DNA from 4 places in the Vreelandella sp. L-25 genome. Region 2 is predicted to be linked to each of the others. Evidence: predicted binding sites of a transcription regulator. Region 2 holds the regulator's gene; each other region holds the start of a gene.
The links. The regulator FNR, encoded in region 2, switches genes on or off when oxygen is low (the NO sensors DNR and NnrR bind a similar motif). The targets are predictions, from matches to a motif close to TTGATNTANATCAA.
Positions count from the first base shown of each region.

Region 1: a site for FNR is predicted at 1,313-1,326, ahead of cyoA (ubiquinol oxidase subunit II). Genes of this name have one in related genera too.
Region 3: a site for FNR is predicted at 3,514-3,527, ahead of AC13CN_RS00780 (copper resistance CopC family protein). Genes of this name have one in related genera too.
Region 4: a site for FNR is predicted at 1,327-1,340, ahead of AC13CN_RS16910 (OmpW/AlkL family protein). Genes of this name have one in related genera too.

Region 1 covers NZ_JBSXNH010000075.1:83,637-88,296, forward strand. Annotated here, with positions in the region: gene AC13CN_RS12660 (outer membrane protein OmpK) at 1-182, opposite strand, end outside; gene AC13CN_RS12665 (DeoR/GlpR family DNA-binding transcription regulator) at 463-1,230, shown strand; gene cyoA (ubiquinol oxidase subunit II) at 1,540-2,586, shown strand; gene cyoB (cytochrome o ubiquinol oxidase subunit I) at 2,589-4,616, shown strand; gene cyoC (cytochrome o ubiquinol oxidase subunit III) at 4,616-4,660, shown strand, end outside.
Region 2 covers NZ_JBSXNH010000057.1:74,040-78,699, reverse strand. Annotated here, with positions in the region: gene AC13CN_RS06555 (hypothetical protein) at 1-604, shown strand, start outside; gene ttcA (tRNA 2-thiocytidine(32) synthetase TtcA) at 1,096-1,962, shown strand; partial or broken gene AC13CN_RS06545 (tRNA 2-thiocytidine biosynthesis protein TtcA) at 2,163-2,519, shown strand; gene fnr (fumarate/nitrate reduction transcriptional regulator Fnr) at 2,506-3,258, opposite strand; gene hemN (oxygen-independent coproporphyrinogen III oxidase) at 3,316-4,660, opposite strand, start outside.
Region 3 covers NZ_JBSXNH010000016.1:18,348-23,007, forward strand. Annotated here, with positions in the region: gene tnpA (IS200/IS605 family transposase) at 260-667, opposite strand; gene AC13CN_RS00770 (RNA-guided endonuclease InsQ/TnpB family protein) at 730-1,905, shown strand; gene AC13CN_RS00775 (copper resistance D family protein) at 2,032-2,937, opposite strand; gene AC13CN_RS00780 (copper resistance CopC family protein) at 2,941-3,312, opposite strand; gene AC13CN_RS00785 (hypothetical protein) at 3,770-3,904, shown strand; gene AC13CN_RS00790 (DUF411 domain-containing protein) at 3,918-4,358, shown strand; partial or broken gene AC13CN_RS00795 (IS1380 family transposase) at 4,536-4,660, shown strand, end outside.
Region 4 covers NZ_JBSXNH010000092.1:28,867-33,526, forward strand. Annotated here, with positions in the region: gene AC13CN_RS16905 (YqcC family protein) at 188-520, shown strand; gene AC13CN_RS16910 (OmpW/AlkL family protein) at 608-1,234, opposite strand; gene putP (sodium/proline symporter PutP) at 1,486-2,976, opposite strand; gene putA (bifunctional proline dehydrogenase/L-glutamate gamma-semialdehyde dehydrogenase PutA) at 3,275-4,660, opposite strand, start outside.

The DNA.
Region 1 (4,660 bases), on a different contig from region 2:
TCGGTGCCGTTCGACCAGTCGAGATAGTTGACTGAGACGTTGGCAAACGACCAAAGGCGGTCAAGGGTGTGCGGCTCGGCATCGTCGGCAAACGCTGGAGTTGCCAAGGCAGCACTTGTCAGTAAAACGCCAGCGCCAAGCGTGACGAACGAAGAAGAACGAGAGTGGGATAAAGCAGTCATGGAAGCCTCAACAGGGTTATAATACGGTACCAGAGCAACTGGCGTACCGACGTTGTGGGTCGTGTAGGCTGGCGTAATGTTAAAATTATAACATTGAGTGTTATTTTTTTAACGTTGATTTGCAAGCATTGTCACATCAACGCTGTTTAAATGTGATAAGCGCATCATGGCGGAGTCTAACGCTGTGTCGCAGTGGAAATCAGTAAGGGGCTGACGCAGCATAGGTAGCCCAGTTGGGTCTAACATCGATAACAACATGCATCATAAGGAGATGCCTGCTATGAATGACCGGAGCGCACAGCGCATGGCGATGTTGCAAGAAGCGTTGGCTAGCGGGGGAACACTGCATCTTCGCGATGCCGCCGAGCTGTGCGGAGTCTCCGAAATGACCATTCGTCGGGATCTTTCAACGCAACCTTCAGCCATTAGCCTGCTGGGTGGGCGGCTAGTGATGGCAAGCTGCCCCGGCGTGACGCCGGTATACGACCTTACTGAGCAGCAATCGAGCCACTATCAGGTCAAACAGCGCCTTTGCCAACGGGCCGCCAGCTTTATAGAAGAGGGCGACACGCTGTTTATCGACTGCGGCTCTACGCTGATTCCGCTGCTCAGCCAGCTAAGCCGTTTTCATGAATTAACGGTGGTCACCTATGCCCTTAACGTTGCCAACGCCGTGGCAGCGCTGCCCAATGTGCGCCTAGTGCTGCTGGGCGGGCTGTTCTACGCTTCCTCCCAATCATTTGGCAGCGACGGCATGGGCGCGGCCATCGAGCGTTTGGGCATCAATAAAGCGCTGATTTCCGCTGCTGGGGTGGATTGCGAGCGAGGCGTGAGCTGCTTCCATTTTCATGAAGTTGGGCCTAAACAGGCGGCGATTGCCACCGCGATGCAGCGGCTTTTGATTGTCGATGCCAGTAAGTTCGGCGTGGTGCGTCCTGCCTATTTTGCCTCGCTGGAGGATTTCGATATCGTCGTCACCGACGACGAGCGTGCCCCGGGCTTGTTAGAGCGCCACCCGCTGTCCACGCTGAGCATCTCGCTCGCCTAACAACAGCCACTCCTCAGCCACTACTCCCCAGTGCCCTGTGCCCAAACGGGTGCGCAGGGTGCGGCATAGCGTCTCTTTCTGATTGACCGAGATCAATAGAAAATACTTTCGTCTTAGTTGATGCACGCAAGGTGCACGGCCAAGGCTCGCCACTAACCCCATAAGGTGGCGCATATTTTTCCCGGAGCAACGCAGTTGCGCTCACTGTTCTGGGAAAAGTATGGGGTGATAGTTAGCTTGCTACTTAGCTGGCTATTTAGTCGGCTAGATAGTGGGCTGTTTTAGACAACTCTCTGATGAGATCACACCATGCAACTACCTACCCACTGGCGCAGGCGAGGCACTTTTGTGCTCGCCGTATTGTGCTTGCTGTTAACGGGCTGCAGTTCTGCATTGCTGGATCCCAAGGGGCAGATTGGCGTTGAGCAGCGCTCGCTGATTCTGACCTCCTTTGGGCTGATGCTGATTGTGGTCATTCCGGTGATTGTGATGACGCTGCTGTTTGGCTGGCGCTATCGGCGCAGCAATCGCGTTGCCAAGTATCTGCCGGACTGGGCGCACTCCAATGCCATCGAAGCGGCCGTTTGGACCGTTCCCTGCTTGATCATTGCCGTTCTGGCGTTCCTCACCTTTAAAACCTCCCACAGCCTGGACCCCCACAAGCCGCTTGAGAGCGACGTGGCGCCCATGGAGATCCAAGCCGTGGCGCTGGATTGGAAGTGGCTGTTCATCTATCCCGAACAGGGCATTGCTAGCGTCAATGAACTGGCGTTCCCGGTAGATACCCCAGTGCGCTTCCGAGTGAGTTCTGGCTCGGTAATGAACGCGTTCTTCATTCCACGTTTAGGCAGCCAGATTTACGCCATGGCGGGCATGGATAACGACGTTCACCTGATTGCCGACGAAGAGGGCGTCTACCCCGGCCGTTCCACCAACTACAGCGGCGCTGGCTTCTCTGGGATGACCTTCGATGCCCACGTCACCTCTCCGGCGGAATTCGATGCCTGGGTGGAAAACGTGCGCGCAGCCGATGACACCCTTACCTTCCCTGAAGGCTACAACGCCCTGGCAGAGCCGAGTGAATACCACCCGGTGGAGTACTTCTCGGCGGTCACGCCCGAGCTGTATGAGTCGGTTGTCAGCAGCTTCCACGGTGGTGACGGCAGCGGGCACGGCGGTCATGCAAGCCACGGTGATGCCATCAGCGATGCCCACGAAAGTCACGGTGAATCCAGCGAGCTAGAGAGCGCCAGCGCTTCTCAACAGCAGGCCGCGATCGGCCACGTTACCAATCAGCATGCAGGTGATGACCACGCCATGGGCGGCCATCCCACAAGCGTTGAAGCGGGGGGTTAAGCATGTTTGGAAAACTCACGTTAGAAGCAATTCCGTATCACGAACCGATCATTATGGTCGTTGCTGCCTTTATGGCGATCGGGGGTGCCGCGCTACTTGGCGCATTGACGTATTACCGTAAGTGGGGCTGGCTGTGGAACGAGTGGTTTACCTCCGTTGACCACAAAAAGCTCGGCATTATGTACTTTGTGGTGGCCTTGGTGATGCTGCTTCGCGGCTTTGCCGATGCGATTATGATGCGTACCCAGTTGGCCATGGCGGCCGGTGGGGCTGCTGGTTATCTCCCTCCTGAACACTACGATCAGATCTTTACCGCCCACGGCGTAATCATGATCTTCTTCGTTGCGATGCCCATGGTCATCGGCCTGATGAACCTGGTGGTGCCGCTGCAAATCGGCGCCCGCGACGTTGCTTTCCCGTTTTTGAATAACCTGAGTTTCTGGCTGTTCGCTGTCTCGGCGATTTTGGTCAATATTTCCCTCGTGGTAGGGGAGTTCGCCAAAACCGGCTGGCTCGCTTATGCGCCTTTATCGGGGATAGAGTTTAGCCCTGGGGTGGGGGTCGATTACTGGATATGGGCACTGCAAATATCCGGGATAGGCACCACGCTCACCGGCATTAATTTCTTCGTTACCATTCTGAAAATGCGCACCAAAGGCATGACCCTGTTTCGCATGCCGATTTTTACCTGGACGTCGCTGTGCGCCAACGTCCTGATTATTGCCTCGTTCCCGATTCTGACTGCGACCATCGCGCTGCTAACCCTTGACCGCTACTTCGGCATGCACTTCTTCACCAATGACTTTGGCGGCAACATGATGATGTACGTCAACCTCATTTGGGCCTGGGGTCACCCGGAAGTGTACATTCTGATTCTGCCGGCCTTTGGCGTGTTCTCTGAAGTCATCGCCACCTTCGCCCGCAAGCGCCTGTTTGGTTACAAAACCATGGTCTGGGCCACGGTGGCCATTACGCTGCTGTCGTTCATCGTCTGGTTGCACCACTTCTTCACCATGGGTGCAGGGGCCAACGTCAATGCCTTCTTCGGCATCATGACGATGATCATTGCCATCCCCACCGGGGTGAAGGTGTTCAACTGGCTGTTTACCATCTTCCGCGGCAGCCTGGAGCTGACCTCGCCAGTGCTATGGACCCTGGGGTTCATCATCACCTTTACTCTAGGCGGTATGACCGGCGTGATGCTGGCGCTGCCAGCAGCCAACTTCGTCCTGCACAACAGCCTGTTCGTCATTGCCCACTTCCACAACGTGATCATTGGCGGCGTGGTGTTCGGCATGATGGCGGGCCTGACCTACTGGTTCCCGAAAGCGTTCGGCTTCACGCTGAGCGAGAAGTGGGGCAAGCGCTCGTTCTGGTGCTGGTTCATTGGCTTTTACGTCGCGTTCATGCCGCTCTATGTCTTGAGCTTCTTCGGTGCCGTGCGCCGTATGCAGTCCTACGCCAATCCTGAGTGGCAACCTTGGATGATTCTGGCCTGGGTAGGTGCCGTGATCATCATGATGGGGATTGCCTGCACCATCATTCAGTTCTGGGTCAGTATCCGCGACCGCAAGCTGAATGCAGATCTAACCGGCGACCCCTGGGATGGCCGCACGCTGGAGTGGTCGACCTCTTCTCCTGCGCCGTTCTACAACTTTGCTCGCCTGCCGGAAGTCGGTGACATCGACAGCTTCTGGTCGCAAAAGCAGCGGGGTAACGAGCAGTTGGACGAAGCGCCCTACACCGATATTCACATGCCGCGTAACACCGTGGCGGGGCCGGTCATCAGCTTCTTCGCGCTGATTCTAGGCTTTGCGCTGGTGTGGCATATCTGGTGGCTGGCAGCCGTGGGTGCATTGGGCGTCGTCGTCAGTTTCATCGCCCGTGTATTCAACGAAGATATCGACTACTACGTGCCCGCCGCCGAAGTGGCGCGCATCGAGCGCGCGCATGAAAAGCGCAAAACGTCTGCGCCGAGCAGCGCAGCGTCTGACCGTGAACAGACCAACTATGTGGAGGCACGCGCGTAATGGCCACCGATACCCTACATCATGGCGCCGCGTCCGAGCCCCAT
Region 2 (4,660 bases):
CGAGATGGGTGAAATCAAGGCCCAACTGGCCGAGGAGGCCGAGCTTGACCAGGCTAATGACGAAGCCGCTGCCATGCAGGCATCACAACCCACTGCACCTCAAGAATCAGCAAGTGATAACCAGCCCACGGCTGCAAACACTGCTGCTCAACAAGCATCAGATGTAGAGCCGGAGCAAGTAGCCTCCTCGGTATCTGACCAAGAGATGGTGCAGCCCGAGGCTAGCTTAGCGCTTGCTGACGCTTTGGCCGCTGAGGAGGCAGCCTCCCAGGCAACTGAAGAAGCTGCCACATGGGGCGATGAAGTGAGCTTCACCCTCACACCGGGCGAGGGCACCGAGTACAAGCTGACGATGGAAGAAGGCGCTGTCGCGACATTCGCTTGGGCTTCCGATGGGGGGCCACTTAATTTCGACACACACGGTGACGGAAATGGCAACTCGATTAGCTATGAGAAAGGACGCGGCGTGCCCGAAGATGAGGGTGAACTGGAAGCCGCGTTCACCGGTAACCACGGTTGGTTCTTTCGTAATCGCAATGATAACGACGTGACCGTGATGTTGCGTGTTGGAGGGGACTATGGGGAGCTGAATAAGGTTCTCTAAAGCAGTGGCCCCTAGCGCTCTCCTGAGCGTTAGGGGCCTTTGCCATCAGCGTCGCTACATTGATGGGGAAACCGTCTACAGAATTAGATGAGATAGTGGTCGTTGGGTTATCTGATTTAATATAATATTTAGGCATATATGCGAAATATCTGAAAGTCTTCTATTGGCCGGTTAGCGACGGTCTGATTCCTACCATCGCTATACAAACGGGACTATCCGGTATTACTGGCGACGATCGGCTACCTCCGAGTCAGCTCTAGCGAACAAAGCACCCAATCTCAACTTAGCGAGATTGCGAATCGACAAAATGTCGAATGTTGGTCATATGCTCATGCATCTGAAGCTTCTGCTAGCTCAGGAATTTGAAACACTCTATCTCCCATCGAATATCTCAATTCATCTGTCGAAAATTTATGCCATCTGATTTAGAATATTGGTTATGAAGATTTTGATTTGTTATTTATTTATAACTTTTATTTTAATGGTGGTTTATGAAGCCTAAAGAAAAGATGGATTTGAACAAGCTTTATAAAAAAATAAGGGCTAACGCTGGGAGAGCTGTTTGTGATTATTCTATGATTGAAGATGGTGACAAAGTAATGGCTGCCATAAGTGGTGGCAAAGATTCATTTGTTATGCTTGATACTCTGTTGTATTTGAAGAGAGTAGCACCGATTAATTTTGATGTGGTCGCTGTGAATCTCGACCAAAAACAACCCGGTTTTCCGGAGCATGTTCTTCCTGGCTTCTTCAAAAAGAATAATATTGATTATTATATTATGGATAAGGATACATATTCAATTGTTAAAGAGAAAACTCCTGAAGGGAAAACTACTTGTTCACTTTGTTCGAGACTTAGAAGGGGTTCTCTATATGGGTTTGCTGAGGAGATTGGGGCTACAAAAATAGCTCTTGGCCATCACATGGATGACATTGTAGAAACTCTTTTTTTGAATATGTTTTTTAACGGTAAGTTAAAGGCAATGCCTCCTAAGCTGCTAAGTGATGATCGAAGAAATATTGTAATAAGACCGCTTTCTTATTGTCGTGAGAAAGATATTGCTAAGCTGGCATCAATTGTAGAATTTCCAATTATTCCATGTAATCTTTGTGGTTCTCAGGAGAACTTACAAAGACAGAATATAAAAAACATGTTGGCAGGCTGGGAAAAACAAAAAGCGGGTTGTATTGAAAACATATTTAACGGTATCCAGAATGTAAGTCCAAGCCAACTAGCTGACTTAAATCTTTTCGATTTCCACAATCTCGATATCGACAGGTCTAGTAAAGTCATCTCGAACCATACTGGCAGTGTAGATGTTTCTTCGACCAATTTTATAGAAGCAATCAACCTATGATTTTGTAAAGAATACATTGGTGTATCTGGGCTGTCTTTGGTTATATTTTGATCAACTGCATTTGCTTAAAGCTTTTTTTTACAAAAAATGAATTTTTTGTATGGCTTGTGTTTGTTTTCTTTAGAAGAAAGAAAATTAAGTGACTGTATTGTAATGCTTTACTCACTCACTCTTCCTCTTTTAAAAAATTTGGCATATAAGGCACCTTAAAAGCCATGCCACCGAAGCTGCTCTCGGATGATGGTAAAAACATCGTGATTCGCCCGCTGGCCTACTGCAAAGAGGCGGATATTGCGGAGTTTTCGAGGCTGATGGAGTTTCCGATCATTCCCTGCAACCTGTGCGGCTCTCAGCCCAATATGCAGCGCCAGGTTGTCAAAGAGATGCTGGCGGAGTGGGATAAAAAACACCCCGGCCGGTTGGAAAGTATGTTCAAAGCGGTGACCAACGTTGCCCCTTCGCAGCTTGCCGACCGTGAGCTGTTTGATTTTGCCGGTCTGGAAGCGAAGCAGGCCGCATTGATGGAAGGGCGCATTCAGGCGTTTAACGTGAGTTAACCGCCTGGGCTTCCTCTTCCGCCAGGGTGATGAGGCGCTGCATATCCAAAATATTGACCTCGCGCCCGGAGACGGCCACCACGTTTTGCTGCTGAAAGCGGCTAAGAATACGGCTAACCGTCTCCACCGCGAGGCCTAGATAGTTGCCCATATCTGCCCGTGACATGGAAAGCCGGAAGCTATAGGGGGAGTAGCCCCGGCGCCGAAAACGGTCAGAAAGTGTAATCAAAAAGCTGGCCAGCCGCTGATCGGCAGTTTTGCGTGACAGTAAACGCATCATCCGCCGGTCGTCTCGTAGTTCCTTGCTCATGCTGCGGTAAAGCTGGCCGCGCAGTTCGGGCAGCTCCTCGGAGAGCGAGTCCAAACGGTCAAACGGAATTTCGCATACCGTGGTGGTTTCCAGGGCAATCACGGTGCCGGGGTAGTGTTCTTCGTCAATCCCATCCAGACCCACCAGCTCGCTGGGTAGAAAGAAATTGGTGAGCTGGTCGTTGCCATTCCCTTCGCTAGTCACCTGCTTCAAGCTGCCAGAGCGCACCGCGTAAACGCTGGTGAAAGGATCTCCTTGGCGAAACAGCCGCTCGCCTTTTTTCAACGGCGAGCGGCGGCGGATAATCGCATCGAACTGGCTCATATCCTCAAGCTCTAGGGCAAGCGGTAGGCACAGCGAGCTTAGGCTACAGGTTTGGCAGCGCGCCTCTTGCAGCAGTGAACGTCGTTGGCTGGCAGGATATGACATGTGGTGCTCCCTTTTTATTAGCCATCATAGGCGCAGGGGGTAGGTGTCTCGATACGCTTATAAAATCTTCGAGTAGCGTTGGTTGCCCTGATGTTGCAGGTGATTATCGAAGGCCATGGCTAAGTGCCGAATCAACAGCCGTCCGGTGGGCGTAGCTTGTAAATAGAGGCCTTGGCGCACTAGCAGGCCATCCTGCTCGGCGGTTTTCAACCGTTCAAGAGCGGTTGAAAAGTAGTCAGCGGCATTTATCTGCCAACGCTGGCCTATTGCTTCAAGGTCAATGGCCATATCGCACATTAAGCGCTCAATCACCTCTCTGCGCATTAGGTCATCCTTATTTAAGAGTAACCCTTTTACAGTCGCTAGCCTACCTTCATCTAAGGCAGCTTCATAGTGGGACAGCTGAGTGGGGTTTTGTGCGTAAACGTCGTCTACCCGAGAAATAGCCGACACCCCCAAACCAATCAAGTCGCACTGGGAATGGCTTGAGTAGCCCTGGAAGTTGCGCTGCAGCGTACCGTAGCGCTGTGCCTGAGCCAAGCTGTCCTCTGGGCGAGCAAAGTGATCCATACCAATATGTACATAACCCGCTTGGGTCAGCATCTCAATAGTGGTACGCAAAATAGCCAGTTTTTCATCCGCGCTGGGCAGGTCGGCTTCATTAATACGCCGTTGGGGCGCAAAGCGGGTTGGCATATGGGCATAGTTAAAGACCGACAGCCGTGCCGGGCTCAGTTCAATCACTTGGCTTAGGGTATCAGCGAAGCTTTGCTCGGTTTGAAAAGGCAGGCCATAAATTAAATCGAGGTTGAGCGAGCGAAAACCAAGCCGGTGCGCTTCATCCATCAAGGTTTCAGTGAGCACCCGTGGCTGCACGCGATTAATCGCTGCCTGCACCTGTGGGTTGAGATCCTGAACGCCCAGGCTTAAGCGATTAAAGCCCAGCGACTGCAGGTGGCGCAGGGTAAAGACATCCGCTTCGCGTGGGTCAATTTCAATAGCGTAGTCGCGGTCCGGTGCGCTCGATAAGCCAAACCGTGCATCCAGGCGGTCTATTAAATCGCTCATCTGCGCCAGGGTTAAGAACGTCGGCGTGCCGCCGCCCCAATGCAGCTGCTGCACTGGCCGCTTTGTATCAAGATGCCGGGAGGTCAGCACCATTTCTCGATCCAGCCGAGACAAGTAGGGCTCGGCGAGGGCGGTATTTTTCGTGGCGATTTTATTGCACGCGCAGTAAAAACAGATTTTGCGACAAAAGGGCACATGAACATAAAGCGAGAGCGGCTTTTGGCTGGCATTGCTGCGCTCAAGCGCCTGGGTCATATCGTCAGCGGTGAACTGGTCGTGAAACGAGAGTGCTGTAGGGTATGAGGTGTAGCGAGGGCCGCTGGTGTCGTAGCGG
Region 3 (4,660 bases), on a different contig from region 2:
GGTTATTGTCACTTGTTCTTTATACGGCGTTAACCTGAAACGAGCCTGAACCTAACGTAAAAATATGGCCTGCTACCCAAAAGCATTTCTAACATGATGATGGATCCTGCCCCCCCTGATTAGAGTCAACGCTGCAGCAATGACTTTTCGTCTTGTTGGTGCAATTGCCTATGGCAGCCTCCGCCTAAACCTCAGCAAAAACCCGCGTGAACCCTCGCCCACTCGGGCGGGGAGGTAAGCGGGGGCCGCACAAGCGGCCCTATTCTGGTGTCTTCTGTCCCTGCACATAAGCCTTGAGCGTCTCGATAGTGGCTCCGCCTGCGCTACAAGCGAAATACGATCTCGACCACAGCACGGCGCTCTTGCTGAGGCGCGGAATATGGGCATTCAAGAACCGCACCCGTCGGGACGACGTGGATTTCAAATTGTTGACCAGCACACTGATCGACAGCCTCGGCGGATATTCCACGAGCAGGTGAACATGGTCTTCTTCACCATCGAACTCAAGGATGCGGCAGTCGAGTTTTTCGCAAGCTGATTCAAATGCCTCTCGGAGCTGCCCTATCATGTAGCCGTCGAACACTTTGCGCCGATACTTCGTCGTAAAAACAAGGTGGACGACTAGCCGAGTGACGCTATGCCGCCCTCGCCGATAACTTTCATACACACTCACTTTACATTCCTCGTTATAGTCCTTAATCTCTGGCTATTATAGCAGTGAGCACTGACATGCTGAAGGCCACCAAGGTACGCATCTATCCCACGACCGAGCAGGCGGAGTTCCTGAACCGCCAGTTCGGTGCGGTACGTTTCTGCTACAACACCGGCCTTCGCATCATGTCGCATCGCTACAAGCGTCACGGGCAGTCGCTGAGCGCCAAGCACGACATCAAGAAGCTGCTGCCGGTGGCCAAGAAATCGCGCAAGTACGGCTGGCTGAAAGAGGCGGATTCCATGGCGCTCCAGCAGTCTTGCATCAACCTTGATCATGCCTTCCAGCGCTTCTTCGACCCCAAGCAGAAGGCCGGCTATCCGCGCTTCAAGAGCAAGCGGGGCAAGCAGTCCAGCTATCACTGCGTCGGCGTCAAGGCCGGCGACAACTGGATCAAGGTGCCCAAACTGGGGCCGATCAAGGCCAAAGTTCACCGGCCTGTTGACGGCAAGCTCAAGAGCATCACGCTGTCGCGCACGGTCACCGGCAAGCACTACGCCTCGCTGCTCTTTGATACCGACCAGGCGACCCCCGTGCCGACCATGGACGTTGATACCTCTCGCGTCGTCGGACTGGACATGGGACTATCCCATCTTGCTATCGACTCAAATGGCCGCAAGGTCGCCAATCCGCGCTTCCTCAAGCAGGCGCAGAAGAACCTCAAGCGCAAACAGCAGGCATTGTCACGCACGAAGAAGGGCAGCGCCCGCCGGGCCAAGGCACGGTTACTCGTCGCCAAGGCGTATGAGCGGGTCGCCAATGCCCGCAACGACTTCCAGCACAAGCTCTCTCGACAGATCGTTGACGATAATCAAGCGGTGATCGTCGAGACGCTGAAGGTCCGCAACATGATGAAAAACACCTGCCTCGCCAAGCACATCGGCGATGCGTCCTGGCATGCCTTGATGACCAAGCTGGACTACAAGGCCAGGGAGCAGGGCAAGCATCTGGTCAAGATTGACCCGTGGTTTGCCAGCTCCAAGACCTGCCATGTCTGCCAGCACAAGATGGACGCCATGCCGTTGAACGTCCGGTCGTGGGAGTGCCCCGCCTGCCACACACAGCACGACCGGGACATCAACGCGGCGCTGAACATCAAGCATCAAGGCATTATCGAGCTGAAGGCGGAAGGGCTGTCCGTCTCTGCCCATGGAGGCTTGCGTAAGTCCGGCACATCGTCGGCAGCTGCCTGAGAAGTGGGAAGCCTCGCCCGTGGCGCGTCAGCGCTTAGGGCGGGGAGCAGTCACCGTAAGGCCCATAAGAAGGAGACCGTTAATTTCGAGCTCTGGAACGGCTCAACAAGGTGGTTGACCTGTTAGTCACCCATTCGGTGATGTCACCCTTGTCAGCACCGCCGTGATCAGCAGGATAACCACGACCAGCACCATCTCCAGTGCAATACTTCTCTGTAACCGTCCTGGGGCTGTTGCGTCGCCGCTCTCAAAGGCCGGCACAAGCCGCCACTTGTTCGCGGCAGCAAATAACAGTAGCGCCGCCACAATCAATACCTTGCCGATCAAGAACTGTCCATATGCCGTGGTGAGCAGTGGCGTGAGACCGCCCGTTAGCAGCGTGGCCAAAGTGACGCCCGCCAGTACCAACACGCCAACTCCGCCCATGGCGATTTTCCCGAAACGGGTCAGAATGTGGGCGGTATTGTCCTGGTTGTGACCCCGTCCTACTAAATGGAACAGCGGCCAAAGCGAGGCCACCCAAAATGCTGCCGCCATCAGGTGAACGATCAGCAAGCCAGCCAGAACGAGGCGTGGGGTGTTTACTGTATGCCCCACCTGCACGAATGCCAGCATCACCAATAAAACGCCTACTAGGCTCACGCTGTTGGCTGTTTTCGAGAGCGCTAAGTTATTAAGCTGAATCGCCTGAACCAGCAGCAAGCCAGCTACCGCCAGCATTAGCCGGCCCCCGGACGCACCCTCAAACACGATTCCGAGCAGCATTGGGTTGGTTGCAGCAGCGATATTGCCGCCCCCAAGGTAACCAGCTTCTAAAGGCCACTGGAACAGAATCAGAATGACCCCCGCCCAGGCAGCAAAGACGCCCATGCGGGCGACGCGCCTCCGGTCGTGATCAGGGAGTCGGGGAAACGCTAGACGAAACAACACGGCCCCCGTCGCGACTAGGGCACTAAGGTAAACCCCAGCCGCCACGAGAATCATCGCGACGGTCCAGACGTCGAGGCTATTTACGGAGAACCACCAGGCCACGGGTCAGGGCTCGACCGAGAAGTTAAAACCGTCGGACATCATGTGCCCGTCATCCGATAGGCCACGCCAGCGCACCTGGTAATCCCCAGCCGAAAGAGTGTCACTGGGCTTTACGAAGTAGCGATCGACCTGTTCACTGCCTGGCTGACCATCAAGAGGAACGGGGCCGTTTGGGCCTGTCACTTCAAACTGGGTGATGCGCATCATGCCACCAAACTCGATGCCAATCTCTGCTGGGGAATCCTGAATGGTGACGCCATCCTTAGGCGAAGTGCTTGCGGCCCCTTCATGGGCCAACACTGGGCTTGCGAGCGACAGCAACAGCGTTGCTAAGGTAGCGTGAATAATAGGGAGCGAAGTCGTCTTCTTTTGCATACCGTATCCTTATGTTTTTCAGGGTTGAATGGATATTGTTACTTCATCGCGGAGGCGCTAAAACTGATTCGGTTGAGCCTTCTTACATCGTTCATTTTCCCTGTTTGGCGAACAAGGCGCATGGCGTCGTATGAATCTTCAAAGAAATGTGTAGGTGTTATAGCGTGCCAACCTGAAGCAGGGCTGAAAATGGCGGAAAAAATGATCTGTGACAACACTTAGGTATTGGGATCGGTTTCTCCTTTACCTTTGGGCCACCTATAGGTTGTAGGCTTATAACGAAAGCTAACTCCGCCTTCTTCCATTTTTAATGGATAAGGCGATGTCTCGATCAGCAACATGATGAGGGGAAATATCATGGTTAAGCACAGGATGAACTTTGCCATTGGTCGGGCTGCAATCCTCAGTATCTTAAGTAGCGCCATCTTCGCTCAAGGCATAAACCAGGAGTGATGGCATGATGAACGCGGAATGTTTTGCTTTTATGGGATCAATGGGGTGGTTAGGCTGGTTGATGCCCCTGGCCATGCTGTTATTAATTGGCTTGGCGATCGCTTCGCTGGCCAAGTACCTCTTCAGTCGTTCACGCTAAGGAGTTGAAAATAATGCAACATATGAGCACCAAGCTTTTACTCTCTGGTTCCATGCTGCTTGGGGCGGTCTCCGCCCAGGCGGCGTTACCGCCAGAGGCAACATTGTATAAAAACCCCCAGTGCGGCTGCTGTGACGCTTATGCACGCCATCTTGAAGAGCTCGGCGTAGAAGTGACGATTATTGACGATGTAGAGCTGGGTGATATTAAGCAGCAGGCAGGCGTGCCCTATGGCCTGGGTTCATGCCATACCATTGAGATGGGCGAGTATTGGATCGAAGGCCACGTTCCAATGGAAGCCGTGCAGGCGCTGTTTGAGGAACAACCCGATATTGACGGTATCGGTTTGGCGGGTATGCCCATTGGCACACCGGGTATGCCGGGGCCACAAGAAAGCCCTTACAATGTGTACACGTTTACAGGCCAGGAAGATGAGCCATTTATGACCCTTTAGTAGGGTGATAAAAGCTCGCCTGCTGTCTGCACGCCGTTCTAACGGACTCTTGTAGTACAGCAGGCGCATTCAAGTCATACATTACCCTGAATCCGTGAGACCGGCCCCAGGAAACACTTCTAACCCACTGACCTGCATGGCAATATAGCCATTATCGCCATTCACCCAGACAGTGCCATGCCCAACATAAAGTTCCGCGCCAGTCGCCGCACCCTCACCAGCCACGCCGGGCTGTCCATCATCGGGCAATGCTTCGAGATCGCTGGCGTCGACAGCATCGACAGCCGCTTCCCCACCACGCT
Region 4 (4,660 bases), on a different contig from region 2:
AAAAATGAGCAACTTTGCGTAAGCCGCGTGAGACTAGCGGTGGCGACACCTTTCCATAGTTTATCCACAGCCTCTTGCAGGTTTTCTGTGAATCGGTGAATAACTCCATTGAGCACGCCTTTGAGTGGCAACTTACCCACAGAGTTGGGATAATGAACGCTAAATATGACCAACCCATAAGGTGCTTATGAGCGTCCATCAACAGCTTCAAACCGCGCTTCTTGAGCTTGAAGCCGCCATGAAGGCCGCTAATCTGTGGCGCACGCCCACCCCAGATGCGGCCGCTTTTGCCAGTCAGCAGCCTTTTTGTATTGATACCATGTCGCTGCCCCAGTGGGTGCGCTATGTCTTTGTTGCCCGCTTAAATGCACTTATTGAAGCCGAGGCTGCCATGCCCGCCAAGTGTGAAGTCGCTCCAGCGGTGGCGGCGTATTTAATGCAGGAGAAGGTAAGAGCAAGCGATCAGCTATTGGTAGTGAAAGCGGTGGAGCGTGTCGACAAGCTGGTCACAGAGAATTAACCACGCGAGTAAGCCAGACCAAATAGCAATGCCCAGAGCGCAAGCTCTGGGCATTTTTTACGTGTTAGCGAAGGTGGGAGCTAGAAGCTAGAAGCGGTAGCTCAAGCCTGCCATGACCACCATGGGGTCAATCTCGACGGTACCCGCACCTGCGCCATTAATAGAGGCGTCGGTGTCGATGTCTAAGTACCAGGCAGCAGCGTTGAGTGCCCAGTGGTCATCAATGAGTAGATCAACACCCACTTGAGCGGCCGCGCCCCATGAGTCGTCTAGCTCAAGTTCGCCAATGGCGAGGCTCTCATCGGAGAAGCGCGTGTAGTTAATACCCGCACCCACGTAGGGCTGTACTTGAGAGTCGCTACCACCCAGTGGGTAATACTGTAGTGTTAGAGTGGGCGGCAGGTGCTTTGTTGATGCTAGGTTGTCACCGTTGAGTTCAATGTCATGCTCGAAAGGGAGCGCAGCCAGTAGCTCCACGCCCATTTTGTCGTGGAAACGGTAGCCCAGGGTGAAAGCGAAGTCGGTTTTATCCTGAGCATCGACCGCGAAGGCACCACCTGCGAGCGAGCCGTTGTCGCTTTTCGGCGCGATGTTGGCAACGCCAACGCGGGTAAAGAAATCGCCAGCGCCATAGGCAACGGCTTGGCTGCTAACTGCTAAGGTGGCAGCGGCAAGCCCAGTGGCGAGTAGGGTAGGCAGTGATAAATGGCGCATAGCGTCGCTCCTGACCGATAACATGATGGGTGAGTGGTTTAAAGTTGTCGTAAACCATATAGCCAGTGTATCGAGCCAACGAGGGAGCGTTATTGACCTAGGGCAAAGAGCTGTGAACTGATAAGTTCAGCGCCTAGCAAGGTAAATATCTGAAGGGGGAAGGGGCTAAAGAAGGGGCTAAAAAAGAGGAGGCTTAACGGGTTAGCTGCAACCCGTTAAGCCTTAGGCTAATTAAGCGACGTTACGCTCGTTTAGCGTTCAATATGCTGATACTCGCCAGCATCGGCGGTTATGCTGCTTACTGCCAGGATGGCAATGAAAGAAGCGATAAAGCCCGGGATGATCTCGTAAACGCCAGGGCCACCCATGAAGGAGCCGTTCCAGCCCAGCGCAATCCAGATCATAACCGTGGCAGCACCCACCACCATACCGGCGATAGCACCTGCGCCGTTTGTACGCGACCACATCAGCGACAGAATAATCAGCGGGCCAAAGGCGGCACCAAAACCTGCCCAAGCGTTACTCACCAGCCCCAGCACTTGCGAGTTCGGGTCAGAGGCAATCACGGCTGCGATCAGACCCACTAGCACAACACTGACACGACCTACGGCCACACACTCTTTGTCTGTAGCTTCTTTACGCAGGAACAGGCGATAGAAGTCCTCGGTCAGTGATGAAGATGACACCAGCAGCTGGCTAGAAATAGTACTCATCACAGCAGCAAGCAGGGCCGCGTAGAGGAAGCCGGTGATCAGCGGATGGAACAGCAACTCAGCCAGGATGATAAAGATCGTTTCCGGGTCTTGGACTTCCATCCCATTGCGAACCGCATAGGCGCGACCAAAGATGCCGAGAGAGACCGCGCCGATCAGGGAAATAGCCATCCAGCTCATGCCGATGTTGCGGGCAATCGGAACATCTTGCAGCGTACGGATAGCCATAAAGCGCACGATAATATGCGGCTGACCAAAATAGCCCAGGCCCCAGGTAACGGCAGAGAGCCACCCAATGAACGTCAACCCTTCAGTCCACGACAGCAGCGTGGGATCAACTTCATTGAGGGTCTGTGAGGCTTGAGTAAAGCCACCACCGCCTTCACCAAACAGTACTACTGCAGGCATGATGACCAAAGCCAGCATCATGATGCAGCCTTGCACAAAGTCCGTCATGCTCACGGCCAAAAAGCCGCCAACCACGGTGTAGGCCAGCACCACGCCCAGCGTGATTACCACACCCACCGCGTAGTCGCTCATACCGCCGATGTTGATAACGCCAGCAAAGGCGCTCTCAAACAGTTTGCCGCCTGCGACCAAGCCAGAAGCAGTGTAAACGGCGAAGAAAATCACGATGACGATAGCGGACACCGTTCTCAGCGACAGCGCCCGAGTGGGGAAACGGTTGGCTAGGAAGGCTGGAATGGTAATCGCGTTACCATAGTGAACTGTCTGTTCACGAAGGCGCGGCGCGACCAGAATCCAGTTAAAGAGTGCGCCCACAAATAGGCCAATCCCGATCCAGGCCGAACCCAAGCCAGAGACGAACATCGCCCCTGGTAAACCCAGTAGCAGCCAGCCGCTCATATCCGACGCGCCAGCCGACAGGGCGGCTACTTTAGGGCTGAGGGTACGGCCACCCAGCATGTAATCCTCAGACGTAGATGTCGCTTTGCGCATAGCATAAACGCCGATGGCAATCATGAGCGCAAAGTAGGCAAAAAGGCTGACCCAAACGCCAATATCCATAAAATATCTCCAATTCATCAGGACGGAGCTAGCTCCGACAGGTGCCTGCGCCGACCAAGTAACGTTGGCCGCCGCGCAGTCTTGTTGTTGTTAACCCCTTTTCGTATTCAAGTCGCTGACCCTAGCGAGTAACCGCTAGGGATGTCATTAGAGGGGGTATGGCTACGTTTATGTGCAATGTTCCCTATACCCAGCACACGGCCTTGAGGGGCCGCGAATGTGAAGGCAATCGCTCTATTGTTGTCAACCATGAGACGGTTCCTTTTCAGGAGTTCAGGTTAGTAGTGTTGATGAGCCGTTACTCATCCCCTAGCGCCAGAAGCGACGCGTTGCCACCCAGGGCGGCGGTGTTATTAGTAATCGTTTTTTCGGTCACAAAGCGCTGCAAATAGTGCGGTCCGCCTGCTTTAGGGCCAGTACCTGACAACCCTTGGCCACCAAACGGCTGAACACCAACAACAGCACCGATGATATTACGGTTGATGTACACATTGCCTACCCGAATTTTCTGCGCTATTTCAGCGGCAAAGGATTCGTTACGGCTATGCACCCCAAATGTCAGGCCATAACCCCGGCCATTAATATCGTTGATCACCTTATCAAGCTCGCGGGCTTTGTAGCGCACAATGTGCAGCACCGGGCCAAACTGCTCGCGAGAAAGGGCATCAATGCTGTCAATGGTAAACGCCACCGGCGGTACAAAGGTGCCGTGCTGGGTGTGCTCGGTAGACATCGGTGTTTCGGCGACTAAGCGGTTCTCGGCTTTGAGCTTTTCGATGTGCTCCATCAAGCCTTTACGGGCGTCTTCATCAATGACCGGGCCGACATCGGTACCCAGGTCACGAGGGTCGCCAATGCGCAGTTCGCTCATCGCCCCCTTGAGGATTTCGATAACGCGGTCAGCAACGTCTTCCTGAAGGTAGAGCACCCGTAGGGCAGAGCAGCGCTGGCCAGCACTCTGGAAGGCAGACTGAATGACATCCACTACGACCTGCTCAGGCAGGGCGGTAGAGTCAACGATCATCGCGTTCATGCCGCCGGTTTCAGCGATCAGCGTGGGGAGCGGCGCGTTTTCGCGGGCGGCCAGCGCGCGGTTGATGATTTGCGCCGTGTCGGTACCGCCGGTGAAGACCACGCCGGTAATGCGTGGATCAGAGGTCAATACGCTGCCCACGGTCGGGCCGTCACCCGGCAGCAGCTGCACCACATCACGGGGCATGCCCGCTTCGTACAACAGCTCGATGACACGGTGGGCAACGATCGAGGTTTGCTCGGCGGGTTTTGCCAGCACCGTGTTGCCTGCAACGGCGGCGGCAACGATTTGACCGCAGAAGATGGCTACCGGGAAGTTCCAAGGGCTAATGGCGGCAAAAACACCTTTACCACCCATCATCAAGCGGTTGGATTCACCGGTCGGGCCAGGCAGTTCGATGGGTTCGCCAAACGACTCTTCAGCGCGCATGGCGTAGTAACGGCAGAAATCAACCGCTTCTTTGATTTCATCGACGCCGTCAGTGAGCAGCTTGCCGCCTTCACGGGAGCAGAGTGTCATCAGCTCCGCCATGTGCTCTTCCATCAGGTCGCCCAGCCGACGCACAATCGCTGCGCGCTCGGCTACGGGAGTCGTGTCCCAGCGCGGGAAGGCTTCCCAGGCAGCGTCGAGGGCTTTCGCTGCCTGCTCTTT